2 regions of the Arthrobacter sp. TmtSoilC77 genome follow, and region 2 is predicted to be linked to the other one. Evidence: predicted binding sites of a transcription regulator. Region 2 holds the regulator's gene; the other holds the start of a gene.
The links. The regulator Rex, encoded in region 2, represses fermentation and respiration genes when NADH is low (regulators of the CRP and FNR family bind a similar motif). The targets are predictions, from matches to a motif close to CTTGTGAANNNNTTCACAAG.

Region 1 (14,729 bases), 950 kb from region 2:
TTGGTGGGCTCGTCAAGGAGCAGGAGGTCCGGCTTCTGGAGGAGAAGCTTGCACAGCGCTACGCGGCGGCGTTCACCACCAGAGAGGACCGTGACATCGGAATCAGCGGGCGGGCAGCGCAATGCGTCCATGGCCTGTTCGAGCTGGGAATCGATATCCCAGGCATCGGCAGCGTCAATGGCTTCCTGCAGCTTTCCCATCTCATCCAGGAGAGTGTCGTAGTCCGCATCCGGGTTCGCCATCTCTTCGGAGATCTCGTTGAAACGCTGGATCTTGCCGTAGATCTCGCCAACGCCTTCTTGGACGTTGCCAAGGACGGTCTTTTCCTCATTCAGCGGCGGTTCCTGCAAGAGGATGCCCACGGTGTAACCGGGGCTCAGGCGGGCCTCGCCGTTTGAAGGGGTGTCCAGCCCGGCCATGATCTTCAGGATGGTGGACTTGCCAGCACCATTCGGGCCCACGACGCCAATCTTTGCGCCAGGGTAGAACGACATGCTGACATCGTCCAAAATAAGTTTGTCGCCAACGGCCTTGCGAGCCTTGGTCATCGTGTAAATGAATTCCGCCATGCCCTTAAATCTAGTGGGTAGGCGGACAGATCTCACATTCGGTGTTGTCGAACACTGCCCTCAGCTCCAGGCAGTGCTGCTAGCGAACGCTGCCCACGAAGCATTTCCCCGTGGCAAGTACTGGCAGCACGCTCATCACGACGCCTCCGTCCCGGATCTGGCCCATGACACAACTATCGCCTGCCAGCGCCGCAGCTTCCAACGCATCGACATCAAGACCTGTGGGCGTCCGGCTGACGGACACTTCCACGTTGGCTTTGGGAATGCCTGCCGAAACCAAGGCTGCCCGAACGGATTCCGTATCCGGCTTGGGGCTGGCGGCCACGATCTTTTTCAGCGTTGCCTCCACAGTCGTGCTCGTGGCCACTACAGCAGGGTCCATACTCGTTCCGCTGCCGGGCTGTTGCGCGGCCGGACTTGAAGAGGTGATGCCGGCCATGGGCCTTTCGGGCGACGGCGCGGTACATGCTGACAGTGCCAGCGCAGCAATAATGACCAGAAAGGTCCCGACAGCCTTACCGTTCAGCTGAAAGTTGCTTTCACGGCCCGGCTGCTCCACCCTTGTTCCCCTGCTCATCACATAGCCATTCTGCCATTCCCATGGACGTCCCGCGGGCGTAGCGTGGGCCAGGTGGTGGCGCGCCGGAATCGGCGGCCGCGGGAAGGAGAAGCCCATGGAAGCAAATATCCCCAACGCCGAGGCGTCGATCACCGTAGCGGTCCCGCGCGAGCAGGTATGGGAGGCCCTGACGGATCCTGGCCTCATCAAGGAATACTTCCTCGGAACCAATGTCGAAACGACCTGGCGGGTAGAGGATCCCATCACCTACTCCGGCGAGTACAACGGCAAGGCATACGAGGACAAGGGCACCATCCTGGCCTTCGAACCCTTGCAGCTCCTGAAAACCACGCACTACAGTCCTTCATCGGGACTTCCCGATTCCCCCGAAAACTACCACACGGTGGAATATCGCCTGGCCGATGCGGACGAAGGAACATCCGTAACCATTACGCAAGGCAACAACAAGAGCGAAGAAGAAGTGGAGCATTCCGCAGCGACGTGGCGCATTGTTCTTCAGAATCTCAAGGAATTTCTCGAGTCACAGCCCAACGAGCCACGCAGTTAAAGAATCAATCCCCCGGAACCCTGCAGGTTCCGGGGGATTTCTTGTGCCCCAGGAGGGAATCGAACCCCCGACCGGCGGATTAGAAGGCCGCTGCTCTATCCCCTGAGCTACTGGGGCGCACAAGCGCCAATACAAGCCTACGCCGCTGGCGCCACAAAGAGTTTACAGTGCATTCGGACCGCGGCCTGCCAGCCCACGCCCACCGACACTTTTCCTCCACAACAACCTTACGAGCCGGACTTATTCACATAGGCCAAGACCGTACTCCCCTGCCTGGTTTGCATGGATGAGGCTAAGAGGGCCGGACGGGCACTTTCCTATATCGAGAAGGACCACCATGAACGACACCATTACTCTTCGCGGCTTTGTAGCCTCGGAAGTCAAGAGCTCCACCACTACACGCGGAACGTCCACTGCTTCATTTCGCCTTGGGACAACTGAACGGCGCTACGACCGCACCAGCAATACATGGGTGGACGGCAACACCAACTGGTACACGGTGCAATCCTTTCGCTACTTGGCCGGGCACGTCGGCTGCAGTGTGAAGAAGGGGCAACGCGTCATCGTCATCGGAAAGCTACGCCTGAGGCAGTGGGAACACGAGGGCAGGATCTACCACGTGGCAGAAATCGACGCAGAATCGGTCGGGCACGATCTCATGTGGGGTTCTGCGAACTTCACCCGGATGAACGGGACGTCGGCTTCCGCTGACTCGAACCCGTCCGGCGAGGCAGCCGGGAAGCCTGGAGATCCGGGGATTGAGTGGGAGGCCGGCGACAACGAACAAGCGCCCCCGGAGGACGAGACGGAAACCGTCGACGTCGATGATCCTGACGGTGCCGGTCCGATGGTGGTAAACACCACTACAGGTGAGTTGGTGGGTGCCGGGGCTTGAACTTCGCATCGGGGAACGCGATGAAACTGGTGGGACCAGCCCCGCACTGGAGAATATTCTGGGTCCATGGCATTCGACGCAGCAGCTCCCCGGTTGGAGACAGCTCCGGCATCCTGGGAGGCCGTGGAGGAATTGTTCGGGGTCAAGGGCGAGCCGTCCCGGTGCTGGTGCCGCTGGTTCGCGCTCCCCGGCAAGGAGTTCAGGTCTGCGGCACCCAGCGAACTCAAGGAACTCCTGCGGGCACGTTTCAACGAGGATCCTGAGCCGGGGGTGCTGGCATTCCGGGGTGGTCAGGCGGTGGGCTGGTGCGCTGTGGAACCGCGGGCAAACTATCCCCGCATAGACACGGTCGCAGCTTCTTCGGGCGGCAGACCTCCCGCCCGTTGACGTTGGGACCCTTTGGTCGGTGAGCTGCTTTGTGGTTTCACCGAGCCATCGGCGCTCAGGTGTTGCAGCGACGTTACTCCGGGCAGCCGTTGACCACGCATTCAATAACGGGGCTACGACCCTTGAAGCATACCCCGTCGATACCAGCCTTCGTCCAAAGGCCGGGCCGTCCGACTTGTATCACGGCACAGTTTCGCTGTTCATTGAAGGCGGGTTCTCGGTGGTTTCAACTCCCCTTCCCGGGCGCGCCGTGGTTCGCCTCCACGGGCAGCCCGCTTAGCCAGCTGTCATCGCGGCAGCTACGGCAGCGTGAGGATCATTGGTCCATCAGCTGTGACAGCGACGGTGTGCTCACTATGGGCGGCCTTGTTTCCGCTGGCTGAACGCAGAGTCCACTCGTCTTCATCATGATAGTAGTCATCCTTGCCGCCCAGGATGAGCATTGGTTCGATGGCAATGACCAACCCCTCTTGAAGTTTGATACCCCTGCCCGGTCTGCCGATGTTGGGGACGGGCGGCTCGGCGTGCATTGTCCGGCCGATACCGTGGCCGCCATGATCGGCCAATAATCCGTATCCAGCACGCTTGGCCTCGCCGCCTATCGCATAGGCGAGGTCGCCCATCTTGTTGCCCCCACGGGCAGCTTCGATACCCCGGGCGAGTGCAGCGTCCGTTGCATCGATCAGCGCCTGGTCCACCGGATCTGCCGTCCCCACGATGAAGCTGATGGCAGCATCTCCACACCAGCCTTCAAGGAAGGCACCGCAATCCACACTGAGGAGGTCCCCGTCCTGGAGGACGTAGCCATTTGGGATTCCATGCACCACCGCGTCATTGACACTGGCACAGATCACCCCGGGAAACGGGACAGCTGCCCACCGGGGGTGGTAATCAAGGAAGGCCGGCTTGGCCCCGGCGTCGGAAATCAGGCTGCTGGCAACCTCATCCAATTCCTTGAGGGAAACACCTACGTCAGCATGCTCCTTGACCGCCGCCAAGGCGTTGGCCACCACCCTCCCGGCCTCGCGCATCATCGAGACCTGATCCGGTGTCTTCACCATGGACATGGGTTTCCTCCACTAATGCCGGGCGGGATGGTTCACTGCTGGGGGGTCATCGTGGGGCCGGCTGGCTCTTGGTCCCACTCTACGTGGGGCAGCTCGTCTGCATAGGGTGGAGAGCAAAGTGGACTTCCGGGTTGGATACTTCCCAGAACGCGCGGTCATACAGTTGAGGAATGGAGAACAAGGACCTGCTTGAGGCCATCCGCTCAAAGCTTCGAACCGCCGGGGATGCTGAGCGTGCCCGGGGAGCCCAGGCGTATATGAAGTCGGACATGCCGTCGTGGGGTATCCGGGTGCCTGAGGTGCGCAGGATCGCCAAGGCTGCCGCCAAGCAGTTTCCCATCTCTTCACCCGTCAGCCTGCGCGAGGCCGTCCGTGATTTGTGGCGGAATGCCCAAGCCCGCGAAGAACGGTATGCAGCCATTGAATTGACAGGCTTGCCGATGGTCAAGGAAGACCTTGCCATGCTTCCCGTCTATGAGGAAATAATCCGCACCGGCGCCTGGTGGGACCTTGTCGACGGAGTGGCCCATCGTCTCTGTGCCCTCCTCCTTGCCCATAGGTCCACCATGACGCCGCTTTTGCTGCAGTGGTCCACGGACGAGGATATGTGGATCCGGAGGGCGTCCATCACTGCTCAATTGGCGGCCAAGACGCGGACGGACCCTGGACTGCTGGCGGCTGTTATTAAGCCCAACCTTGCCGACAAAGAGTTCTTCATCCGCAAGGCCATCGGCTGGGCCTTGCGGGAGTACAGCAAGACGAACCCCGAGTGGGTCAGGGCATTCGCCGCAGAGAATGCCCCGGCCCTCAGCCCGCTCTCCACACGCGAGGCAGTACGGCTTCTACCCTCTCCTTGAGCGCCGCGCAATCTTAGATGATCGGACGCAGGCCTGGTTCGTCGCGTTTGCGGAAAAGGCTCTTTGTCTTCGGATCCACGAAGATCAGGTAAACGGCAAACAGAAGAGCGATGATGGCCGCCGCGTTCCGCGCCAGGGTCAGGGCGAGGCCGAGATCCTCGCTCTGAAGATAGGGGAACACATCCAGTTGGTCCGAGATGGCATAGACCATGAAGAACGACACCACGAAGTAGACAGCCTTCACCTGCCAGTCGTTGCGGATGCCGGTTACAGCAAACAGCGGAATCAGCCACACCACATACCATGACTGGATCATGGGTGCCAGCAGGACAATCGCCGCAAAGGCCAACGTGAGCCGGCGCATCAGGCGGTCGTGCTCTCCCCGGAACACCTGCCAGGCGATGGCCCCCACCATGAGCACCTTGCCGGCGTCGTAGACCCACTTGGCCATGCCCCAGCCATCGAGGCCAAAAACGTTGAAGATCGAGGCGACAACCAGGCCGATCAAACCGATGGGTGCATACCAGATCCAGACGCTCCCGGGGGCAGAGAGGCCCTTCACCCATCCAAACCCAAACCCGTTGACCAGGCTCATGGCGTACAGGAGGCCAAAGGTCAGGACGGCTGTCAGGAACCAGAAAAGGATCTTGCGCGGCCATGACGCACCCTTACCCGCCCAGAGCAAGCCGATAAATGGCAGGAAGACCACCGTAATTGGCTTGACCGAAATGGAGAGTGTCACCAGCACCAAGCCCAGCACCACCCGGCGGGTGGCGCAGTAGTACAGACCAGCCAGGGCCAGCCCAATCATGAGAGCGTCGTTGTGGACACTGGCAATGAAGTTGGTGAGAAAGAGAGGGTTGGCGGCTGTCAACCATAGTGCACGGTGTGGATTGACGCCGTGGAGCTCTGCCAGCTTGGGCACGTAGATGATGCAAAGTATGACGCCCGCAACTGCCACCAACCTGAACAGCATGATGCAGGCCTCAGGTTGGACATTGGTCACCCAAACAACAAATTGTTCGATCCAAAGGAAGAACTGACCGTACGGAACGGGAGCTTCCGTCCACATCTTGTCCGCACCCAATTGGAAGTAGTTCGGGAGGGCGGAAATCCCATTCTCGTAGGGATTCATTCCCTCAACCATGAGTCTGCCTTGGCCGATGTAAGCGTAGACGTCCCTGCTGAAAAGCGGGACAGTGAACATCATGGGCAGTCCCCAGGCCACCACGGCCTGCAAAGTGGCCTTGCGGGCTTGGAGTCCCCAGACCCGGACACGCTGCCCCAGGCGCAGCCAAGCCCGGACAAGCAGCATGCCACCGACAGCCAGCAGGACGATGGAAAGCGCGACACCAACACCTTCGGTACGCATCCAGATGAAAAGCGGAAGCCGTCGAAGTTCAGACACTGGTGCGAGCCAGCCAACGCCCAGCGAGCCGAAGACAAGGAACATCGAGCCAATGAAACCGGCGATCAGCGGGGACCTGGCGTTATCCACTTCGATGGCAGCAGCAACCGCAGGCGGCGCTTCTTTCCCTGCCTTCTGGGCGGCGGGTACAGGCACCGTCATGTGGTCTTCATCCAATCGTTTGCCCGTTGCGTTCCGGGACAGAAATCTGAATCTCTGGGGGCTGTCCACGACAGGAAGAAAGGACACTGCCGTGCTCAAAAAATCCTACCATCGGAGCACTTGGAACCGCCTGAAGGATAGGCTAGGCGCGTGCCTATTACTAATGAACGCATCGTCTGGATTGACTGCGAAATGACCGGCCTGGACCTCAAGAACGACGCCCTGATCGAGGTTGCGGCGCTCGTGACGGACTCCGAGCTCAACATCCTGGGCGATGGCGTGGACGTCGTCATCAAGCCCGACGACGCAGCGCTGGAGCAAATGAACGACTTCGTTCGAGACATGCACACCCGCTCCAAGCTCCTTGACGAACTCCCCCACGGCAAGACGATGGCCGAGGCCGAGGCGCAGGTGCTTGAGTACATCGAGAAGTGGGTTCCGGACCCCCGCAAGGCCCCACTCGGAGGCAACTCCGTGGGCACGGACAGGATGTTCCTGGCCAGGGACATGCCGAACATTGTGGAGCACCTCCACTACCGCGTCATCGATGTCAGCACCATCAAGGAACTCTCGCGCCGCTGGTTCCCGCGGGCCTACTTCCAGTCGCCGGCCAAGCATGGCGGACATCGCGCACTGGGGGACATCAAGGATTCCATCGACGAGCTCCGTTACTACAGGCAGGCCGTTTTTGTGCCCGCCCCTGGGCCTGACACGGCTACCGCGCAGCGCATCTCCAAGGACATCACGGCTACTGCCGAGACTCTGGGCTCAACGGAAACTATGTGATCTGCGCCATTTTTGAAGGTTTTTTCGTCGAAACCGGCAAAAGTGGACTTTTCACCCCAAAACAGCAGGTAAGCTATTTGTCGTTGCCTTCACGGAATGCCGGTCATACGGAGTTACCGAAAAAGGCACATGGTGGGCGTAGCTCAGTTGGCAGAGCGCCTGGTTGTGGTCCAGGAGGTCGCGGGTTCAACCCCCGTCGCTCACCCCGCCGAGATTGGCTCAAAAAGCCGGTTTCCACAAAGGCCGCACCGGTTATCCGGTGCGGCCTTTGTTTTGTTTTGGCCCGGCTGCAGTCGCATGGGTTGCTTCCGGAACACAGCGATCAACCAAGGAAGAGCTGAGATGACCGTCCTCCCTGTGACCATTTGGGGCGAACCCGTTTTGCATCGTCGGGCAAGTGAAGTCGAAGTATTCGATGACGATCTCCGGAAACTCATCGCGGACATGTTTGAAACCAATGAAGCCGCGAACGGAGTAGGCCTCGCCGCACCCCAGGTAGGAGTCGGGAAGCGCATCTTTGTGTATAAGTACGCGAACGACGACGCCCCTGATCAAGGCGTTCTGGTCAATCCCGTGTTGACCCTCTCAAAGGTCTCAGGCGCCCTCCCGGACCCGGAAGAGCACATTGAGGGCTGCCTGTCCTTCCCCGGAGAGCACTACCCTCTGCAGCGTGCCGAATGGGCCCGCGTCCAAGGCTTTGATGGTGACGGGAATCCTGTGGACTTCGAAGCCACGGGCTGGTTCGCTCGAGTCATGCAGCACGAGTACGACCATTTGGACGGCAAGCTTTACGTCAACCGCCTTGTGGACCGATATGCCAGGAAGGCAATGAAGCAGGCCAAGAAGAACGGTTGGGGCGTTCCCGGATTGACATGGATGCCTGGCGTCGACCCTGACCCGTTCGGACACTGATTCGATGAGCCAGGCACCCCATGCAGCATTGTTCGAGCTCTTGGACATTGCCGGCGAGGACGCCGTGGAATGCGCCTCGCTCCTGGACAGAGCCCCCAGTGGCCACGTCCTGGAAGCATTGGAGCTTCTGCAGGAGCGGCTTGGCACTTTTCCGGCCGACAGTATTTCTCCCGACCGGATTTGGCCCGGCCAGCCCGTCGAGAGCGTCTGGATCGAGGCACTGCTCCGCTTCGCACCCAGAGTCCACGCATACCATCTGGAACTGGGTATCAGCACTGACGTCTCAGCAGCCACGTTGGCCGACGTAGGGCTCCAGCTGCGCATCAACCGCCGCGTCCATGGACATTTCGGCCTGGACACCTGGAGCTGGCTGACGTTGCACATGGCAGGGAATCTGTTCCGCCTCGGCCGGTTGCAATTCCATTTGATCCGGAGCCGGCGTGACGACGGCCCAGGGGGCAACGTGGCGTACGCATCCGATTGGATCCTGGGTGTCCATATTCCCGAAGACGGCGGCCTCTCCCCTGCGCTGGTCGACGCCAGCTTTAACGAGGCTCGCTGGTTCTTTCCCCACTATTTCCCGGACAAACCGGCCACTGTGGCCACGTGCGAGTCCTGGATGCTGGATCCTTATCTGGTTGCGCGGCTTCCTGACAGCAACATCGCATCCTTCGCCCGCCGCTTCACCCTGGATCGGTGCACCGATGCCCCCACTGATGCCGTGTACTTCACGTTTAGGCAGCGGGGGCTCGGGAACCTGGACAAACTACCCCGGGAGACTTCGCTCCAGCGCATAGTCCTGGAGAGAATCGACGACGGCGGTACCTGGCAACTGGGGCACGGTCACCTGGCGCTGTAGATGGTCTGCTGATCCGGGCAAGAAGACAGGACGCGCATCATGGCATCCTTCTCCGACTGCGTGACCCACAGCTTGTACGCTGCCTTGACGGAGATCTGGCGCGCTACGTAGTGACACCGGAAGTTCTTGTTCGGAGGGAGCCACGTGGCCGCGTCGCCGGCGCCCTTCTTCACGTTCTCCGGCCCATCAGCCGCAATCAGGTTCAACGGATCATTTGCCAGCCTTTGGCGTTGCTGCAGCGTTAACTGCTTGGCACCCTTCTGCCATGCGTCGGCCAGGGCGACAATGTGATCAATCTGAACTTCAGCGCTGGTGTCCTGGCCCCGACGGAAGGTTACGTGGGCGCCCGTGTAGGGTTCCTGAAACTCTCCGGTGGCAACCCTGCATGAGGAACCACTGGTGAACTCCACGGACGACAGGTCCCTGCGCAGGATGTCGTTCCTGGTATCGCATCCGTTTCGATCGGCGTCCAGCCACGCCTGGCCGAATGCGGTTCGCTCATAGTCTTCCTGGGATGCGCGTCCTTTAACTTCCAGCTGTGCGAGTGCCGCGCTTGCCTTCTCCGCGGGAACGGCCTCGATGCCGGTAATGGGTTTCATCCATGCGGGATTAAATACCGGCGCTTCACTGGGACCGGACACCCATGGCCCGGCTGCATCGAACTGGCCGGTGGTGAAGAACCAGGACAGTCCTGCCGCGAGGGTTACGGCTGCCAATCCTAGAATGGCCCACGCCTGGCGTGATCGTCTGCGCGCGCGTTTGTAGGCAGACCAGGTGATACTCAAGGGGCTCCGTCCAGTCGGGGTGGGTCGTGTCCTATGAGCGTAGGACACGGCACCGACAGTCAGAGCCGATATCCACAGTGTGTAGGAGAAGTCACACTGCAGTGATGGGGAACTTCCCCGGGTTACTGCTCACGCATAACGCGTTGGAGGTCTTCGGCAGCCACCTCCAGCAGCGTACGCAATTGCTGGACGCGTTCGTCGCTGACGTCCCCCGCCGCGTTTGCTGCGATGGCCTGGTCCAGCAGTTTCTGTGCCTGCTTGTGGTTGGCCCGTGCTACATCCAGCGCATGTTCCAGCGTTGTCTCGTGTTCCAAAGTCGATTCATTTTCCATGAACCCATTTTGGTCAGGTTTCCCGGCTGATACCAGTAACACAGCCGGGAAACCCGTGAATACTTCCCGGCTTAGGCGTTCGCTGCCTCAAGCACTGCAATAGGCGCCACGATGTCGCGGGCAGGGAAGGACGGCGGGTTGACGCCGGCCATTTCCTCCATGACACGGACAACCTGGCAGGAGTAGCCGAATTCGTTGTCGTACCAAACGTAGAGCACGAGGTTCTTGTCATTGGAAATAGTGGCCAGACCATCAACGATGCCTGCGCGGCGGGACCCAACGAAGTCGGTGGAGACAACGTCCGGGGAGTCGATGTAGTCGATCTGCTTGCGCAACGGTGAGTGCAGCGACATTTCGCGGAGGTAGTCGTTGACCTCATCGCGTGTGGTGCCCTTGGCGAGGTTGAGGTTCAGGATCGCCATGGAAACATCCGGGGTAGGTACGCGGATGGCGTTACCGGTGAGCTTGCCCTGAAGTTCCGGAAGCGCCTTGGCAACAGCCTTGGCTGCCCCTGTCTCCGTGATGACCATGTTCAGTGCTGCCGAGCGGCCGCGGCGATCTCCCTTGTGGAAGTTGTCGATCAGGTTTTGGTCGTTCGTGAACGAGTGCACCGTCTCAACGTGGCCGTGGATGATACCGAATTTGTCGTTGATGGCCTTCAGTACCGGGGTAATGGCGTTGGTCGTGCACGACGCGGCCGTGACGATCTTGTCGTCATCGGAAATGTCGGACTGGTTGATTCCGTGGACGATGTTCTTCAGGTCGCCCTTGCCCGGAGCCGTCAGCAGGACGCGCGAAACACCCTTGCTTTGCAGGTGCTGGGACAGGCCTTCCGCATCGCGCCAACGCCCGGTGTTGTCCACTACGAGGGCATCCTTGATGCCGTAGGCGGTGTAGTCCACGGTTGCGGGGTTGTCGGAGTAGATGACCTGGACCTGAACGCCGTTGGCGGTGATGGTGTTTGCTTCTTCGTCCACGCGGATAGTTCCCTCAAAGGAACCATGTACGGAGTCGCGGCGCAGGAGGCTGGCACGCTTGACGAGGTCGTTCTCGGCGCCCTTGCGGACAACGATGGCACGCAGCCGCAGGCCATGCCCGCCACCGGCCTTTTCAATCAGGATGCGGGCCAGGAGGCGGCCGATGCGCCCAAAGCCGTACAGCACGACGTCGGTGCTGGTGCGGTCATCAGCGCCACGCTTTCCGACGATTTCCGCGAGCTCGGCCCGCAGGAAGTCATCCAACGAGGTGCCGTGGCCCTCGACGCGGAACTTCTCCGTGAGACGGGCAATGTCGATTGCAGCCGCACCGAGTTCCAGCTCGGCAAGAGCGTTCAACAGGGGTGCGGTTTCTTCGAGCAGGAGCTCGGTGTTGCTCATCCGGCGCGCAAAGCGGTGGGCCTTCAGGATGTTCATGGTCGACTTGTTGATCAGGCTCCGGCCGTGGATGCTCGTGACCACGTTGTTTTCCCGGTACAACCGGCCGATCACCGGAATCATGGCCTCGGCGAGAGCCTCCCGGCCCATCCACTTATCAAGACAAGAATCTGACGTCTGGCTCACAGAACTACCTTCCTTGGGTCAACCACATACGTCCTCGTATGCAGATGGCGGCCGCCCGGAGTAATCCTGCGGCACGAGCACTGGACGGGCTTCGGTCCACCCACAGCGCCTTGAACGATTGCAAAGAAAAGACCGCCGGCTGCGAACGCAGTCCCGGCGGCAGAACATCTACGTTCATAACAAGTCTAAGGCGGAAGGGCGCCCTCTTGGGCGCCCGGGGGCGTGAAATCACTCACATGGCAGTCACAATGGACATCACATGCCTGGGACCTCAGTGGCAAATATGTGGATGGGTTGACCGATACGCCGGGTTCTGTCATCCCTTGCCGTTGCCGGCAAAGGAGTGGCGGCCATCCATCTACGAACGCCGTTGCCGGCGCCCTCCAGCAGCCTACCCGGACACTCGGGCGAGCAGCCCTCAAACGTGCCCTGTCTGGCCTTGCTCCGGGTGGGGTTTACCTAGCCTCCCCGGTCACCCAGGGAGCTGGTGGTCTCTTACACCACCGTTTCACCCTTACCTGCCGCATGTTGATGCAAGCATCAGCACGCGCAGGCGGTCTGTTTTCTGTGGCACTGGCCTGCGGGTTACCCCGAGTGGGCGTTACCCACCACCCTGCTCTGCGGAGCCCGGACGTTCCTCGAGCCACTTGCGTGACGCGCGACCGCCTGGTCAACCCATCCGCCGTACAGTCTACCGGCGTCGAGGGTTGCCCCGGTCCCCGGTAATATCGTCTGGTGCTGATTCTGCTGCCGCCTTCCGAAGGCAAGACCCCCGCCGTCAAAGGTCCCGCCGTCGAATGGGAGTCGCTCAGCTTTCCGGAGCTGAACCCGTACCGCGCGAAGGTCCTGGAATCGTTGGGCACCGTCAGCGCCCACGAGGACGCGCTGGCACTGCTGGGCGTAGGTGCCTCGCTGAAGGACGACGTCGAACGTAATACCCGGCTGCACGCGGAACCGGCGGCCCCGGCCCATCAGGTCTACTCAGGAGTCCTGTATGACGCGCTCGGCTTCAAGTCCATGACGCCGGCCCAACGACGCAAGGCAACCGAAACGATTTTGGTGGTTTCGGCACTGTGGGGCGTTATCGGTTTTGGTGACCAGGTGCCGGCTTACCGGCTGTCCATGGGAACCGCACTGCCCGACGTCGGACGCCTCGCCTCCTTCTGGAAGCCGAACCTGAATGCGGCCCTCGCCAAACGGGCTGAAGGAGAGCTGCTGGTTGATTGCCGTTCCAGCACGTATGCAGCTGCGTGGGCTCCCCCGGCAGCGCAGACCGTCACGGTGAATGTATTCAACGAGGCAAACGGCAAGCGCACGGTGGTCAGCCACTTCGCCAAACACACCCGTGGCGAGTTTGCCAGGCATCTGCTGACCAGGCGCGGCAAGGCCGCTGCCACGCCCGATCAACTGCTGAAGGCCGCCAAGGAAGTCTGGGCAGCGGAACTTGTTCCCGGGACGGCCCGCAAGCCGCATGCCCTCAATATCATTCTGGGCAGTTAGGTCAGTTCCGCTCGGCTAGGTCAGTTCCACTCGGCCGAACGGACCAGGATGCATCCGGAATCAGGGCAAAAGACGATGTCGTCGTCAGCCGCAGCCTTGACTTCAGCGAGGTCGCCGGGGCTGAGCATCATCCCTGAACCTTCCGATTTACCGTGGAAGAGCCTGGCGGCACCGACGCCGCGCTTGGCTATGGTCTTCTCATAGACTGCAAGCATTCCGGCGTCGAGGGCCTCCGCGAAAGCGGCACGCTGCCCACGGACCACGGTTTCCTCGGCCGCGATCTCAGCAATCGCCTCATCCAGTTCGGCGCGGATGCCGGCAAATGAACCCTGGATGTCGTCCACGATGGCCTGTTGCGCGGCCTGGCGCTCCCGCAGGGTGTCCAAACGTTCCAGGATTTCAAGCTCAACATCTTCAAGGTCGGAGCGGCGCTTATTAAGGGACGCAATATCACTTTGGAGCGCTACGAGGTCCTTGGAGAGGCCGGTTCCGCTATTGAGCCTGGCTTCGTCCCGTTCGATGCGGGATGCGACCTGTTCCACGTCAGCTTCCGAACGACGCAGTTCGGCTTCGGCGTCGTGTACGGCCATCTTGGCCGCGCCCAACTCACCATTGGCAACGTTGAGTGCATCCTGCAGGTCAGCTATCCGGGGATCTGTTTCCAGCACCTTCCGGCGGCCTGCCAACGACTTGAGCCTGGCGTCCAGTCCCTGCAGTTCAAGCAATTTCAATTGTTCTGCCGGTGCTGCTTTCGCCACGCTTACCTCCGCTTGTTACTTCCGGGCCTGGGGATCAGTTCCGGATGGACGGGCCCCTTTTTATTGGGACTGTCCGTATCTTCTAGACTCTAGTCCCCGCCGGGAGTGAGTATGAAGTCCCAGGGATCGCTGTTGGTGCTGCTCACACGGATCTCGACGTCGTAGCCCTGATCAGCCAGTACGTTGCCGAGCGCTTCCGCGGCTACGGGCAGCCACAGCCATTCACTGGCAAAGTGCGATACGTCAATGAGGTACGGACGGCCGTTGACGGTACCTTCCCGCGCCTCCGACGCCGGATGGTGCCGCATGTCTGCTGTCACATACACATCTGCGTTGCTGGCCCTGACGGCATCGAACAAGCTGTCCCCGGCGCCACCGCAGACGGCGACGCGCCGCAGCAGACCGTCCTTGTCGCCAGCCACGCGGACCCCTCCGGCCACTGCGGGGAGCATCCCAAAGACGCGGGCAGCGAAATCACCCAAGGTCATGAGCTCAGGAAGATCTCCAACCCGGCCAATGCCTTCCTCGGGCAAGCCATTGGCGGCAGGGGTCAGTGGGGCAACATTTTCCAGGCCAAAGGCGTCCGCCAACACGTCCGATACGCCCCCGACGGCGGAGTCACCGTTCGTGTGGACGGTCAGGAGTCCGGTGCCCGCCTCGATAAGACGGTGCACGGCCAATCCCTTCGCGGACGTGGCCGCGACGGAGTTCACGCCTTTGAGCAACAACGGATGATGCGTAATGAGGAGTCCTGCACCCCACTCAA
Region 2 (14,729 bases):
GACCACCGCCAGGATCCAGCCCACCTGCAAAAGGGCGAACAGGATGAACAGCGGCACGAACAGCGCCAAACGGATGAGGGAATACTTCAGGAAAGCCACTATCCAAGTTTAGCCGCCCGTATGGTTGCACTCTGATCACAGCCGGAGCCGGGCGTCCAGTGAATGCCTTCCGGCGACTAGACTTGGTGCATGCTCCGGGTTGTTGGCGTCGTCGTCGTCCTTGTTATCTTCGTCTACGCCCTCGTGGACGTGATACGTACCGATGGCAGATACACACGCGGCATCTCCAAGCCCGCCTGGATCGTGGTCATGATCGTCCTGCCCCTTCTGGGTGCAGTCCTCTGGTTCATCTTCGGCAGGCCCTACGGCAAGCCCTCGGCGCAGCCCATCCGCCGCCACCCCACCGCCCCGGATGACGATCCCGAGTTCCTCCGCAACCTCGAAACCCGCCGCCGGAACACCGCCGAAGAAGAGCGCCTCAAGAAGCTCAAGGCAGAGCTGGAAGCCAAAGAGCGAAAACTCAATGGTACTGATGGCCAGGAGGGCAGCCAGGGCAATAAAGCCCCCGGGTACAAGTCCGGCGATGCCAAACGCGGCGAGCCGGATACCCATGGCACCGACGAACTGAAGTAGGGAACATGGCCCGGCAAGCTGATGGATCACGGCAGTCTTCTACTACCGCGTCACCCATCGGCGGGCCACCACCGTCCACGCCGCAGTCCAGCTCCGGCGTTTCCCTGTCTCCTCCCCCACTCGGCTCGCCTAGCCCGCCCGTCGAAACCGCACCCGGCGACGCCGTCGTGGGGCCACCAGGCCCGGCGCTGCTGTCCAGGTGGTTGTGGGTAGCCAGCTTTGCCGCAGGAACCGCAGTAGTCGTCACCAGTTTCCTTGCCCGCGATTCGCACCTGGATCGTCTCCAGGACGTTATCGCGGGAAAACTCCCCGACGGCGACGCCCAGGCAATCGAGGGAGCGACCGCCGTCGTGTTCCTGGGAAGCCTGGCCATGCTTGCGCTGGTGGTCGCTATGGAAGCCGTCCTGCTGGCTGTGGCCTTCAGGCGCCGCAGCTGGGCGCGCTGGCTGCTGGCACCGGTGGCGCTCCTGCACGCCGTGGTCACAGTGATCACGGCCGATTTCGTCGTCGCGCCGGGAGGCGAAGGCATCCTGTCCACTGTGCTGCTTGCCGTGCAGTACGTCCTGGCTGCAGCAGGCCTGATCCTGTTGTTCCTGCCGTCCACCACGGCGTGGCTGATAAGCGGACGCCGGCGCGCAACGGAAATCTAAGGCGTTACTGAAATCTAAGGCGTTCCGGAAATCTAAGGCGTTCCGCGGCTTAGAGCCCGGAGTACGAGTGCAGACCGTTGAAGACGGTGTTCACGAGTGTGAAGTTGATGATCACGCAGGCGTAGCCAACGATCGACAACCACGCTGCGCGGGTTCCCGTCCAACCACGGGTAGCCCGGGCGTGAAGGTAGCCGGCGTAGACCACCCAAATGACAAACGTCCACACTTCCTTGGGGTCCCAGCCCCAGAACCTGCCCCAGGCCTTCTCAGCCCAGATGGCACCGAACATGAGGGTGAACGTCCAGCCGATGAAGGCGATGGCGTTGATGCGGTAGGACAGGTTTTCCAGGCTCAGGGCGTTCGGGACCACCCTCATGAAGCCAAGATTGTCCGCCCGGCCCGCGGCCAGGTTCTTCTGCCGGTACGACTGAACCAACTGCAGCGCGGACATGGCGAAGGTTAAAGTAAACAGGGCCGAGGACAGGACCGCGATGGAGACGTGGATGATCAGCCAGTAACTCTGCAGGGCCGGGACCAGGTGGCCCACCGGCGTCCAGAACGATACCGAAGCAGCCACCAGCATGATGATGGCCAGGCCGATGACGAACGTACCGAGGAACCGCAGGTCACGGCGGATGAGCACGATCAGGAAGACTGCCACGGCGACGAATGCACCGGTGGTGAGGAACTCGTACATGTTCCCCCACGGCACCCGGCCTGCGCCCAGTGCACGGGTCACAACGCCCGCACCATGAATGAGTACGCCCAGTACTGTAAGTGCCACAGCCACCCGGGCAGGCACACGCCGTTCGGCTGAGTACTTCATGTCACCGGCCGCTGTGCCACCCTCGATGGTGAGGCCCGACGTCGGACGCTCGGCACGGCCGGCCGGCCCACCGGCGTCGGCCCCTCCCAAGCGTCCGCTGGCGCGACCAGCGGCCACCGCCACCTTCTCTGAAGGAGAGCTGGCGGCAGCCTTCAAGTCGATTGCACGCAGCGCCTTGCTGCTCTTGGCCAGGTCCCAGGCAAACGCGATAAACGCCACGGTGTACGTGCCGGCGGCCAGCAGCATGAACAGCTCGCTGTACTGGCCCAGGGTTTCGTTGATGACGGGCATTACTGGTCCTTCGAGGTTGGGGAAGAGACTGTGGGGGTTGCTGCCTGGTTGCCGGAGTCAGAGGAGATCTGCCATTCCCGGGTAAAGAGTTCGCGGAGGGCTGCTGCTTCGCCCGCGAGCCGGTGGTCTTCGCCTCGCGCCAGCAGGCCATACTCCACCATGGTGCGGCCGTCCTGGTGGGTTCCAGTGCGGACCCAGACACGGCGGCGGTTGACGTAGAGCGAAGTCACCAGGCCGGCAACGGCCAGTAGGCCGAAGATCAACGCGTACAGCTGCCCGGGGTTGTGGTGGACGTCCACGCCGATGTACTTCTTGACGCCGTCGAAGCTGATGCTGCCTTTGCCGTCCGGCAGCGTTTTCGTCATCCCTGGGGCAAGCGTGATTCCGCCGGCTTCAAGTTTCCGGCCGTTGAGCTGCGTGAGGTCCCTGACGTCCAGCTCGAACACGTTCTGGGGCACGCCCTTGTCCAGGCCGAGGTCGCCGTAGTAGGAGTCAAGGCTCAACTGTGGGTTGAAGAGTTCAGGACTTGCGCTGAAGGAGATGCCCTCATCGGATTTGAACGCCGTGGGCAGGAAGAAGCCTTGGAACGCCAGCTGGTCCGGTTTGCCGTCCGGCACCTTGATGACCACGGATGAGTAGTAGTTGTCGCCTTGGACCTTGGCCGTGACCGGCCCCTGGAAAGCGATGTTGCCCTCGCCGTCGCGGACTGTCACTACGGGGGCGTAGCCGTTTCCCGTGAGGTACAGGCTGGTGCCGCCCAGTGTGATGGGATCGTTGACCTTGAGGATTTCCTTCTTCGCCGGCGAATCCGGATTTTCCTTGGTGGTGACCTCAGCGGTGTAGTCGATGGGCTGGCCGATCTTCTTCGGCGATTCGCGATCGAAGGTGGCCTCGAACTTGTCCAACTGAATGGAGTAGGGCTGGAGCCAACTGCTCTGGAAGTTGGTGCCCGGCGTGAATTGGTCGTAACCCACCAAAGTATTGACGAACGTCTCGCCCTCTACCAGGATCCGCTGGCCGCTGTAGCCGAACAGGCCGCCGATAGCCACGGAAACCAACACGCCGATCAGGGAAGTGTGGAAGACCAGGTTGCCGACTTCCTTCAGGAAGCCGCGCTCGGCACCCAGGGACGGGAGGTCGCCGTCGACGTCCCTGACTTCCACGCGGTAGCCGCGCCTTTTGAGCAGTCCGGCGGCATCGTTGATAGCTTTCGACGCCGGGATCCCGGCGTCGGCGGGCAGCGCCAAGGTGCCGTACTCCGGCAGTCGCGAAAGGCGCTTGGGCGTGCGCGGCGGCTGCGACTTCATCGCCTTGTAGTGGGCGATGGCCCGCGGGGTGACGCAACCGATCAGGGAGATGAACAGCAGGATGTAAATGGCCGAGAACCAGGCCGACGAGTACACGTCATAGAGCTGCAGGGCGTCGAGCAGCTGACCATAGGACGGGTTGTCCTTGATGTACTGGGTGACAACCGCAGGGTTCGCAGGGCGTTGCGGGAACAGGGACCCCGGCACCGCGCCCACGGCCAACAGGAGCAGCAGGAACAACGCCGTCCGCATGCTCGTCAGCTGGGTCCAAGCCCACCGAAGCATGCCCAGGATACCCAAGGAGGGCAGCGCGGCCTCGGACTTGGCCTGCTGGAGTTTTCCTTCCGCTGTCTTCGTGTTCGTGCTTTCAGCGGGTGGTGACTTCTTCTTGGCTTTCACGGACTCGCTCATCAGATTGGCAACTTCACATCGGTTTGGAACCAGTACTGCAACTCGGTCACCCAGTTTCCCCACACACCGGTGGCCATCAGGATGCCGAGCAAAATCAGGATGCCTCCGCCAAACCGCTGGATCGCCAGGCGGTGCGTCCGGAAGAAGGACATGACGCCCATGCCCCGCCGGACGGCAAGGGCGATCAGGAGGAACGGGATACCCAGGCCAAGGCTGTAAACGAAGGCCAGGAGCGCACCCTTTGCCGCCGACGATCCGCCGGACAAGCTCAGCAACTGTACCGCGGAGTATGTGGGCCCGATGCATGGGGCCCACCCCAGGCCGAACGTCAGCCCCAGGAGCGGCGCGCCCCACAGGCCGGCCGGAGGCTTCGCATGGATTTTGGCGTCGCGCTGCAGCCAACCAAAGCCACCCATAAAGACGACGCCCATGAGGATGACCAGAATGCCCAGCACTTGGGTGATCCAGGCGTTCTGCGGGCCTGTCAGGAGGGTCCCAAGCTGCCCAAAGGCACCGCCCAGGAGGACAAAGATCACCGAAAAGCCCAGCACAAACAGCCCAATACCTGCCAGCATGCGGCCGCGCCGCTGCTTTTGGAGATCGACGCCGGTCAGTCCCGTGACGTAGCCAAGGTAGCCGGGGACGAGTGGCAGCACGCACGGCGAAAGGAACGAGACGAGTCCGGCCAGCAGCGCGACCGGCACGGCAAGCAGCAGTGATCCGTTCAGGATCGTCTCGGCGAAAGGACTGTTCATTGGTACTACTCAGCCACTGCGGACGTAATGAGGGCCTTCAACGTGCTCTTCTCAATTTCGCCGAGGACGCGGGAGGCAACTTTGCCCTCCTTGTCCAGGACCAATGTGGTGGGCACCGCGCCCGGAGGCACGATTCCGGACACAGACAGGAGCACGGCCCCGTCTTTGTCGTTGAAGCTCGGGTAGGTGAGGTTGAAGGTCTTGTCGAAGGCCTCTGCGGTGGCTTTCTCGTCACGCAGGTTAACGCCGAAGAATTGAACGCCTTGGTCCTTGAAGTCCTGGTGCAGGGCTTCAAGCTGGGGAGCTTCGACGCGACACGGGGCACAGGCCGCGAACCAGAAGTTCAAGACCGTGACTTTACCCTTGAGATCTTCGGGCTTGACCGTCTCCCCATTGAAGAGTGTCCCCTTGAGCGCCACCGGTGCAGCGCGGTCGGCTTTGGCGAACTCGGTGACGGAACCGTCCCCGGCCACGTAGTTCTTGTTGTCGCCTTTTCGGGCCTGCTCTGCGAGGGAGTCCTTCTGGGCGCAGGCCGACAGGCCCATGGTAAGTCCTGCCAACAGGACACCACCGGCTGTGAGCACGCCGCGACGCGAAACGTTGTTGTTCATGTGCCTACGCCCCCGGAGTGCTTGCTGCACCGGGAAGGAGCACGGCAGCAGGTTCGCTGTATTCGACCCGCACAATCCTGCCGTCCTCGTCCAGGACCAGGGATGTCAGGGAGGTCAAGGTGCACTCACGCTTACGGGGGTCGTGCGCCAGCCGGCGGCCCTCGGCGGACAGGCGGGTGGACCAGATGGGAAGCTGATGGCTGACGAGGATCGCTTCCGCGCCGTCGCCACCCAGTTCGATCGCCTTGACGCGCGCATCTTCAACGGCAGCCATGACGCGTGCGGCCTGCTCTTTGTAGGGCTCGCCCCAGGACGGGCGCAGGGGGTTCCGGAAATAGAGCCAGTGCTTGGGCTTCAGGAATTCGCTGCGCGTGGGGTGGAGTCCCTCGAAGTGGTTCTCTGCTTCGATGATCCTGGGGTCTGTATGGATATCGAGATGGAGTGCCTCGGCAGTGGGCATTGCCGTTTCCTGGGCGCGCGTGAGCGGCGAGGCGACCAAGTGGACAATCCTGGCACCCTCGTTTGCGCGGACGGTGAAGTGCTCGGCCAGCATGCGGGCCATCTCCCGGCCCCGCTCGGAGAGATGGAATTCAGGCAGCCGGCCATAGAGGACGCCATCGGGATTATGGACCTCGCCATGGCGAAGCAGATGGACAGTTGCTTGGGGCATGTTTACCAGTTTCTCAAAGAAGCGGGGCGATCCGAAATCTTCTACCGTCAGTAGAACTCAAAGTTTTCTCAAAATGTTCCGTGGAGTTGGAATAAAAGATGCATATGCATGTTTATACTAGACACGAAGCTCGGTTGACGTTTCAAGTAAATGCATCAACCAGTCCGCCGGGCAAGCAAGCGGTACCTTCCACTACATACAGGAGAAACATCATGATGACCCTTCCCGCCAACGTCACCACCGGCATCTGGACCCTCGACGCTTCCCACAGCGAGATCGGCTTCACCGTCCGCCACGCAGGTATCAGCAAGGTCCGCGGCGTCTTCAAGGATGCCGAAGCAACCCTCGAAGTCGGCGAGACGCTGACGGACTCCAAGGTCAACGCAACCATCCGGACCGCCAGCTTTGACTCCGGCGACGTCAACCGCGACGGCCACGTCAAGGGCGAAGACTTCTTCGATGTGGAGAAGTACCCGGAGATCACCTTCGTCTCCCGCCACGTCAAGGCAAACGGCGACGGCTTCGATCTTGTGGGCGATCTCACCATCAAGGGGGTCACCAAGGAAGTTTCCATCGAAACCGAATTCAACGGCGTCGCAGTGGATCCCTTCGGCAACACCCGTGCAGGCGTCTCCGGCGAAACCACCATCAGCCGCAAGGACTTCGGCCTGACCTGGAACGCCGTGCTTGAGGCCGGTGGCGTCCTGGTCAGCGACAAGGTTGTCATCAACCTGGAACTCGCGTTCATCGCACCGGCAGCTGCCTAGATCCACAGCAGCTTGCACGGGAACTCGTACAGCAGTCCCGAGTAAACGGCGCCCCGTCACAGTTCCGCTGTGGGGGCGCCGTTTCGCATACTCATTCGCGTACTCGGAAGTCACCCTGCGATTATTCGGCAAACACCCTGTAGTTCACTGCGAGGCAGCTCCGAATTTCCTATGCATCCCTCAACCTGCGGTCTAAAGTGATGCCATGAGTAACCCAGACGAAGTACCACAGCCTCAGCAGCCCGGCGCCCAGCCTCCGCAGCCCGGCAATGTTCCTCCTGCGGGTTACCAACCACCGCAGGGTTACCAACCACCCCAGGGCTACCAGCCGCCGTCGCAACCAGGTCAGTATTCGCAGCCTGGCCAGTACTCGCAGCCCGGGCCAGGCCAGCCCGGACAGGCGGGCGGTTTCCACTTCGAAATGCCCACCGACGGCCCCCGCAATTTCAATGACATCCTTCCGCAAGGTGGTTTCTCGGGCCTCTTCAAGACCATGGGCCTGCCCACCGAGCTCAAAGTGTCGTACTTCATTTGGGTCATCTCGGGACTCCTGGGCCTCCTGTTTGGCCTCATCGGGCTTTTCGCCATCATCGCAGCGTTCGCTTTCATGCCGGGAGTTGCCGCACTCCTCCTGGTTCTCCTGATCATCAGCCTTGCTGTTGCAGCCGCCCAGATAGTCCTTGCCATGAAGATGAAGGAAGGCAAGGAATGGGCACGCCTCGCCCTCACCGTCCTTGCCGCAGTTTCCCTGTTGCTCGCCATCTTCGGCTCCATCAACGCCGGCGGACCCGGTGCAGGCCTGGGTGGCAACTGGTTCGGTTTCCTGGTCAGCGCAGTGGCCGTTGTGCTGATGTGGCTGCCGAACTCGCAGCTGTGGTTCAAGGCAGTAAAGGGCGCCGTCTAACCTGCCTGAAGTACCGCCGTCGGGCTCTCATCCAAGCCGCCCTGACAGGTGCACAAGGCCGTGGTGGTCCATTGGACCACCGCGGCCTTCATCATGAAGGCGTACGCCATCGTGATGATTTCATCTGAAGCAGGAAATTCCTGCGTGTGATCATCCGCAGCACCGGACCCCGGAGGTACGGTGGAAGCAGAACCAGGCTGGGGGCAGGGTCTTTTTGCTGATCCCGGCAGCCGTACCAGCAGTCGAACAAGCAAAGGAATGCCATGAGCAACCCTCCATACCCGCCGTCCAACGCCGGGGACGCCAAACCGGGCGATCCCAACACCGGTGATAACAAGGGCGACGCCAACAAGCCTGAGCAGCCGGGCCAGCCATCCATGCCACAGTACGGTCAGCCGTCGGCACCGCAGTACGGCCAGCAGACTCCCCAATATGGTCAGCAGCCCAGCGCTCCGCAGTACGGTCAGCAGTCCCCGGCTGCTCCCCAATATGGCCAGCCCCCGGCTCCCCAATATGGTCAGCAGGCTCCCCAGTTTGGCCAACAGTCGCCGCAGTTTGGTCAGCAGTCGCCCTACGGCCAGCAGCCGTCTCCCTACGGTCAGCAGGCCCCGCAATACGGGCAGGACACCAACTGGCCCAGCCAGCAGCCAGGGCCTGCTACGGTTCCCCCGCTGGTCAACATCTCCTTCTGGATGATCATCGCAGCGGGCATCCTGTCCGCCATCAGCTCGCTGATCCTGGCCACCACCGGCTCGGATGCCTTCATCAACTCGATGATCCAGCAGGCTGCACAGCAGGGCACCGAATTCCCGGAAGGCTCCCTGGAAGGCATGCGTGGCGGTATCGTCGTTGCCGCCATCATTGGAGCCATCGTGTCCCTGGGCCTCTACGCCTTGGTTGCATTCCCGGTCCGCAAGGGCAAGAACTGGGCCAGGATCCTGGGCACCGTCTTCGCGGCGATCTCCGTCCTCGGCCTCGCCGGACTGTTCCAGTTCGGTGCTACGTATGGCATCCTGCAGCTCTTGGTGATCCTGCTGGGAGTTGCCGCAATCGTCCTGCTGTACCTGCCGGCGTCGGCTCCGTATTTCCGTAAGCCGCAGCCTTTCGGCAACCCGTACCAGAACCCGTACGGCCGCTAAACCACGGCAGTTCGTTCCACAGCGGGCGCGGACCCGGAAAGGCTAGACAGCCTGACCCGGTGTCTGCGCCCGTTGTGCGTGGTACGCCAGGATCTGCAGCTCGGTGGCCATATCCACCTTGCGGAGGTTCACGTGCGGCGGAACCTGCAGGAGAACCGGAGCAAAGCTCAGGATGCTCCGGATTCCGGCAGCGATGACGCGATCACAGACTTCCTGGGCCACTGTGGCGGGCAATGCCAGCACCACCATGTTGGTGTGGGTGCGTTCCAGGACACGTTCAAGTTCCGCTGAATCGCTGACCCGCAACCAACCCACCTCGTTGCCGATCACCATGGGGTCTGCGTCGAAAATAGCTACGACGTCGAATCCCCGGGACTCGAAGCCGCCGTACCGCGCCAGGGCCTTGCCGAGGTTACCGGCGCCGACGATTGCGACCTTCCAGTCATGCGTCAGGCCAAGGGCTGCAGCAATGTGACGGCTCAGGTACTGGACTTCGTAGCCCACCCCGCGGGTCCCGTACGAGCCCACGTAGGAAAGGTCTTTGCGGAGCGTGGAGGAGCTGACGCCTGAAGCCTCGGCCAACGCGTCCGATGACACACGTTCCACGCCTTCTGCCAGGAGCGAGTTGAGCGCGCGCAAATAGAGAGTCATCCGGGCCACAGCCGCGGGCGGGATCTGCTTGGCGGCAGGTTCGTTGTCCCCGCTTGTTGCCCCCGGGGACGGTTCCAGCGCAGTCACGGTTTTCTCCATTGCGTCGCTTGTTGTTCCACTCTATGGCCCTTGGGCGGACTCAACAAAAGCCGGTACTTCCGGGTAACAGAGTCCCGTGGTCCTCAGCCTTCGAGAACTTTTTTCAATGTACGGGTCAAGCGCTGCTCGTCGATCTTCCAAAAGTCGCGCTGGACCCCATCCACCAGCACCACTGGAATTTCCTCCGCGTAACGCTCCTGCAGTTCTGCCTTTCCGTCAATTGCCTGCTCGGTCCACTGGATGCCCAGTGCCGAGGTAACGCGCTCGACGGCGGCACGTGCCTCCGTGCACAGGTGGCAGTCAGCTTTGGTGAGGAGGACGACGTCGGGAATAGCCATGACACAACGGTAACCGCCCCAACGCTCTCTCACATCCCACCCCCTTCCCGGCCATCCCTCTCTCACATCCCACCCCCTCCCGGCCACCCCTCTCTCACATCCCACCCCCCTCCCGGCCACCCCTCGTTACCTTTTTCGTAGCCCGTTTCCTGGTGCAGGATGTGGGTGTGCTGGCCTGCTGATCCCGGCATGATTGTGATCCTCTGTTGTTGATGATCTTGAGAGTGTTGTCACCGGGGTTGGCAGGTGTCGGGGAGACCGCTTATAGGGGCAGGACAGTGTGGGAACGTCGTGCGTAACGTGGATGCCGGGCCCTGACACCGCGGACAGGCCAGCACGGGAGCTGACTACGACTGGAGGTGCCAACGTGATCGCAGAACACGAAACGGTTGAGGTGTTCATCGGACTGGATGTGGGCAAGGGCGAGCATCATGCCGTTGCCGTGGACCGGGCGGGAAAGAAGCTGCTGGACCGGGCGCTGCCTAACGACGAGGCCAGGATCCAAGACATTCTGGCCGAGTTGGAGCATCACGGCCGGATCCTGCTGGTAGTTGACCAGCCAGCGACCATTGGTGCGTTGCCGGTCGCGGTGGCCCAGGCCGCCGGTGTTCTGGTGGGGTATTTGCCTGGTTTGGCGATGCGCCGGATCGCGGACCTGCATCCCGGGGAGGCCAAGACCGATGCCCGCGACGCGTTCATCATCGCCGACGCGGCCCGGACCATGCCGCACACCCTGCGCTCGGTCCGGCTCGCTGACGAGCAGTTGGCCGAGTTGGGCATGCTGTGCGGGTTCGATGATGATCTGGCCAAGCAGGCCACGGCCACGTCCAACCGGATCCGTGGGCTGTTGACCCAGATCCACCCGGCGCTTGAGCGGGTGCTTGGTCCCAGGCTGGATCATCCCGCGGTCCAGGATCTGCTGCGGACCTGGCCCACCCCTGAAGCGCTGCGTCACGCCGGCAGGCGCCGGATCGCGAACCGGCTGACCAAGCTCGCCCCGCGCATGGGCGAACGCCTGGCAGATGAGATCATCGACGCCCTCGGCCGGCAAACAGTCACGGTTGTTGGGACGAACGCCGCAACGATCGTGCTCCCGGAACTGGCCGGAATGCTCGCCAGGCTCCATGAAGGACGCGCCATGGTTCACGCCCAGGTCGAGGCCCTTGTGGAGGCCCACCCTCTTTACCCGGTCCTGATGTCTCTGCCGGCAGTGGGCATCAGGACCGCAGCACGGATCCTTACCGAAGTCGCCGGGAAAGACTTCCCGACCGCGGGGCACTTGGCCTCTTACGCCGGCCTGGCCCCCGTGACCTGGCGTTCGGGGTCCTCCATCCGGGCAGACCGCGCCTCCCGCAAAGGCAACAAAGTCCTCAAACGCACCCTCTACCTCTCCGCCTTCGCAGCCCTCAAAGACCCGCAATCGCGCTCCTACTACGACCGCAAACGCGCCGAAGGCAAACACCACAGCCAAGCCCTTATCGCCCTCGCCCGACGCCGCTGCGACACCCTCTACGCCATGCTCAGAGACGGGACCCTATACCAACCCCAAACACCCGCAACCGCTTGACGAAAAACATAGGGGCACTCTCACATCCCACCCCCTCCCCGGCCATCCCTCTCTCACATCCACCCCGGCGGTCGCCCACCGTGCGCCCTCAACGCCGGGGCCGGGCGATTGACTAGACTCAAGGCATGCCCGACGAGAAGAACGCCGCCGTGGTCGCCGACGCCAAGGTGCCACAGCACACCGGCGAAGCCGCTTTCTTCGACGTCGACAACACGTTGATGAAGGGCGCGAGCCTCTTCCACGTGGCCCGCAAGATGTACGAACGCAAGGCATTCACCCTGTCCCAGGCGGCTGGCTTCGCGTGGAAGCAGTTCAAATTTGTCATGCGTGGCGAGAATATGGACGACGTCCATGCCGTGCGCGACTCGGCCCTGACCCTGGCTGCCGGGATAACCGTGGAGGACATCAAAGCCCTCGGCGAAGAAGTTTATGACGAAATGATCGAGTCACGGATCTGGCCCGGAACCAAGGCACTCGCGGAGCAGCACCTTCGTGTAGGCCGACGGGTGTGGTTAGTGACGGCCACACCCATTGAGGTTGCCACAGTCATCTCCACAAGGCTCGGACTGACGGGCGCGCTGGGGACCGTGGGCGAGGTCCATGACGGAATGTATACCGGCAAGCTTGTGGGTGACATCCTGCACGGGCCGGCCAAGGCCATCGCCGTCCAACTCATCGCTGATCAAGAAGGCTTGGACTTGGAACACTGCTGGGCTTACAGCGACTCTGCCAATGACATCCCGCTGCTGACTATGGTGGGGCACCCCGTGGTGATCAACCCCGACTCCAAGCTGCGCCGGCATGCCCGCGACAACAACTGGCCTGTATACGACTTCCGCTCCGGACGCCGTGCAGCAACCCTTGGACTTAAGGCCGCAACCGTCGGCGGAGCCATTTACGGACTGTGGCGAGGGTTCTCAAAGTTCCGTGGTCCCCGCTAGCCGTTCCGCTCTCACATCCCAACGCGTTTCCACCGTTCCGCTCTCACATCCCAACGCGTTTCCACCGTTCCGCTCTCACATCCTCCAGTAGCACTGGTCTGCCTGTGGATAACTTCTGCACGCTTTGCCGCTTCCAAGAAACAATGCGGGTATGCAGAATTCGCTACTCAACCCGTCCAGCCCGATCTTGCGGCCTTTCAGCCTGAACGAAGCCAAAGCAGCGGGCATCAACCCCGCTGCCATTTGGCGCAGCAGCAACATCCTTCCCGTTAGCCGTGGCTTGTACCGGCCAAGCGATTGGGATTTCGACCTTCCGGCAGCCGCCCGTTCCCTTTCCTCAGCCAGCCCTGGCGCTTGGATCTCCCACACAACTGCCGCCAGGCTCTATGGTTTTGTCTTGCCAGCGTGGCTTTCGGATTCCAATGAACTGCATTTGAGCAAACCCCGACATCTGCCATCTGTTCGGCGCAAGGGCATCATCGGGCACACGGAAAAGCACTTCGAGGGGGAGATTGAGCAAGTCCAAGGGATTTGGATGAGCACTCGAGCCCGAACATGGCTGGATTTGGCGCGTCGTCTCCCCCTTCATGACCTCGTATGCGTGGCAGATCAGTTGATCCGCATTCCGCGACCCGAGTTTGAGGGGCGCGATGCACCGTTTGCTACTGCCGAGCAGCTCCGGAACATGGTCGAACGACACAAAAACCGCCAAGGCGTAGTCCGTGCACGGCAAGCCCTTGACCTTATGCGCGTCGGGGCCGACTCGGCTCCAGAGACTTTACTACGTATGGCCATGCTTGATGCCAATTTGCCGGAACCTCAGCTTCAAGTGATGCTGCGCGCGAACGACCCCTTCTCGCCTTCAGCGGACTTGGGTTTCAAGGCCCGTCGCCTCGCGATCCAGTACGACGGCGGCCATCACCTTGAGGAGGAGCAGATGCATAGCGATCGGCGCAGGGATAAGGCCTTCAGAGCAGCCGGTTGGACTGTCCTTGTCTTTGGAAAAGAGGACCAGGCGGACAACTTCGGCAATGCCGTTCGGCAGATCAAGAGGGCCCTGCGGACTGCATGGATGGATCCATCCGTTGCCTCCGGGTTTGCCAGGAACGCGATGTGAGCGAGCATCACGCCAAACAGGCCAGGATGTGAGAGAACATCCGGCCAAACAGGCCAGGAAGTGAGAGAACATCCGGCCAAACAGGCCAGGAAGTGAGAGAACATCCGGCCAAACAGGCCAGGAAGTGAGAGAACATCCGGCCAAACAGGCCAGGAAGTGAGAGAACATCCGGCCAAACAGGCCAGGAAGTGAGAGAACATCCGGCCAAACAGGTCAGGAAGTGAGCGAACATCCGGCCACAAACGCCCCGATGTGAGAGAGCAAAAATGCCCGCCGCCTTGGAGGCAACGGGCATTCACGCTTGGTGAAGTATCTCTACTTCTTATTGCGGCGCTGGTGGCGAGTCTTGCGAAGCAGCTTGCGGTGCTTCTTCTTGGCCATACGCTTGCGGCGCTTCTTAATAACTGAACCCACGAAAGTTCCTTACAAACTAGATGAAGGTCCTGTCTGTTGGAACGGATCCGCGGACTAGCAGCAGACAGTACAACTGACAGATTCTTACATTGACGTAAAACGTTCCTTAACAGAGTACCGCTTCAAAGGGGCACCCCGTGACCACGGTCCGCGGGACGGACTCCGGCGCCCTCAGGCGGTCTCCGATTGTCCGTCGACCACAGCACCCTTGAGGTACTGGGCCACGGCTTCTTCAGGCACCCGGAAGGAGCGGCCAAACCTGACGGCAGGCATTTCCCCTGAGTGGACCAGGCGATACACAGTCATTTTGGAAACACGCAGGACGTCGGCTACTTCAGCCACAGTCATGAAACGCGCATTCGAGAAGTTAGTCTCCGCGGACATTTCCCATATTCCTTTGCTCTCAGCTGGACAGGACACCCCCAGTAGAACGGTGTGCCGATGCTGAGCCATCAAACAACCATGTGCTAGATACTCTAGAGGCTGAAGTGACCAATGTGAAAGCATTTCCGGTAAGTGGGACTCTACTCCCCGGCTACTCCCCCGGCTACTCCCCCGGGACCAGCCGGCGCTTCCGGGCCGACGCAGCGAGCTGCTCCAGCACTGAAGCGGTGACGTCCCATTCCATGCAGGCATCG

Region 1: AC6I99_RS13260 (glyceraldehyde-3-phosphate dehydrogenase) is a predicted target of Rex. The motif match lies at 11,925-11,944, and genes of this name have one in related genera.

Annotation. Positions count from the first base shown of each region.
Region 1 is NZ_AP046050.1:2,868,679-2,883,407, forward strand. It holds gene ettA (energy-dependent translational throttle protein EttA) at 1-569, opposite strand, end outside; gene AC6I99_RS13185 (DUF6993 domain-containing protein) at 649-1,146, opposite strand; gene AC6I99_RS13190 (SRPBCC family protein) at 1,244-1,696, shown strand; tRNA gene AC6I99_RS13195 (tRNA-Arg) at 1,741-1,813, opposite strand; gene AC6I99_RS13200 (single-stranded DNA-binding protein) at 2,034-2,591, shown strand; gene AC6I99_RS13205 (hypothetical protein) at 2,658-2,978, shown strand; gene AC6I99_RS13210 (GNAT family N-acetyltransferase) at 3,010-3,258, shown strand; gene map (type I methionyl aminopeptidase) at 3,278-4,045, opposite strand; gene AC6I99_RS13220 (DNA alkylation repair protein) at 4,216-4,902, shown strand; gene mptB (polyprenol phosphomannose-dependent alpha 1,6 mannosyltransferase MptB) at 4,916-6,472, opposite strand; gene orn (oligoribonuclease) at 6,623-7,258, shown strand; tRNA gene AC6I99_RS13235 (tRNA-His) at 7,391-7,463, shown strand; gene def (peptide deformylase) at 7,601-8,170, shown strand; gene AC6I99_RS13245 (acyltransferase domain-containing protein) at 8,175-9,029, shown strand; gene AC6I99_RS13250 (HNH endonuclease family protein) at 9,014-9,814, opposite strand; gene AC6I99_RS13255 (hypothetical protein) at 9,937-10,146, opposite strand; gene AC6I99_RS13260 (glyceraldehyde-3-phosphate dehydrogenase) at 10,218-11,705, opposite strand; RNA gene rnpB (RNase P RNA component class A) at 11,992-12,383, opposite strand; gene AC6I99_RS13270 (YaaA family protein) at 12,441-13,205, shown strand; gene AC6I99_RS13275 (zinc ribbon domain-containing protein) at 13,226-13,963, opposite strand; gene AC6I99_RS13280 (Nif3-like dinuclear metal center hexameric protein) at 14,053-14,729, opposite strand, start outside.
Region 2 is NZ_AP046050.1:3,815,902-3,830,630, forward strand. It holds gene AC6I99_RS17525 (DUF4229 domain-containing protein) at 1-102, opposite strand, end outside; gene AC6I99_RS17530 (PLD nuclease N-terminal domain-containing protein) at 190-633, shown strand; gene AC6I99_RS17535 (hypothetical protein) at 639-1,283, shown strand; gene ccsB (c-type cytochrome biogenesis protein CcsB) at 1,333-2,400, opposite strand; gene resB (cytochrome c biogenesis protein ResB) at 2,400-4,118, opposite strand; gene AC6I99_RS17550 (cytochrome c biogenesis CcdA family protein) at 4,118-4,873, opposite strand; gene AC6I99_RS17555 (TlpA family protein disulfide reductase) at 4,879-5,484, opposite strand; gene AC6I99_RS17560 (histidine phosphatase family protein) at 5,489-6,154, opposite strand; gene AC6I99_RS17565 (YceI family protein) at 6,370-6,921, shown strand; gene AC6I99_RS17570 (hypothetical protein) at 7,127-7,825, shown strand; gene AC6I99_RS17575 (hypothetical protein) at 8,089-8,964, shown strand; gene AC6I99_RS17580 (redox-sensing transcriptional repressor Rex) at 9,007-9,714, opposite strand; gene AC6I99_RS17585 (glutaredoxin family protein) at 9,798-10,052, opposite strand; gene AC6I99_RS17590 (IS110 family RNA-guided transposase) at 10,357-11,619, shown strand; gene AC6I99_RS17595 (HAD family hydrolase) at 11,745-12,560, shown strand; gene AC6I99_RS17600 (DUF559 domain-containing protein) at 12,712-13,677, shown strand; gene AC6I99_RS17605 (30S ribosomal protein bS22) at 13,993-14,091, opposite strand; gene AC6I99_RS17610 (helix-turn-helix domain-containing protein) at 14,263-14,475, opposite strand; gene AC6I99_RS17615 (3-deoxy-7-phosphoheptulonate synthase) at 14,639-14,729, opposite strand, start outside.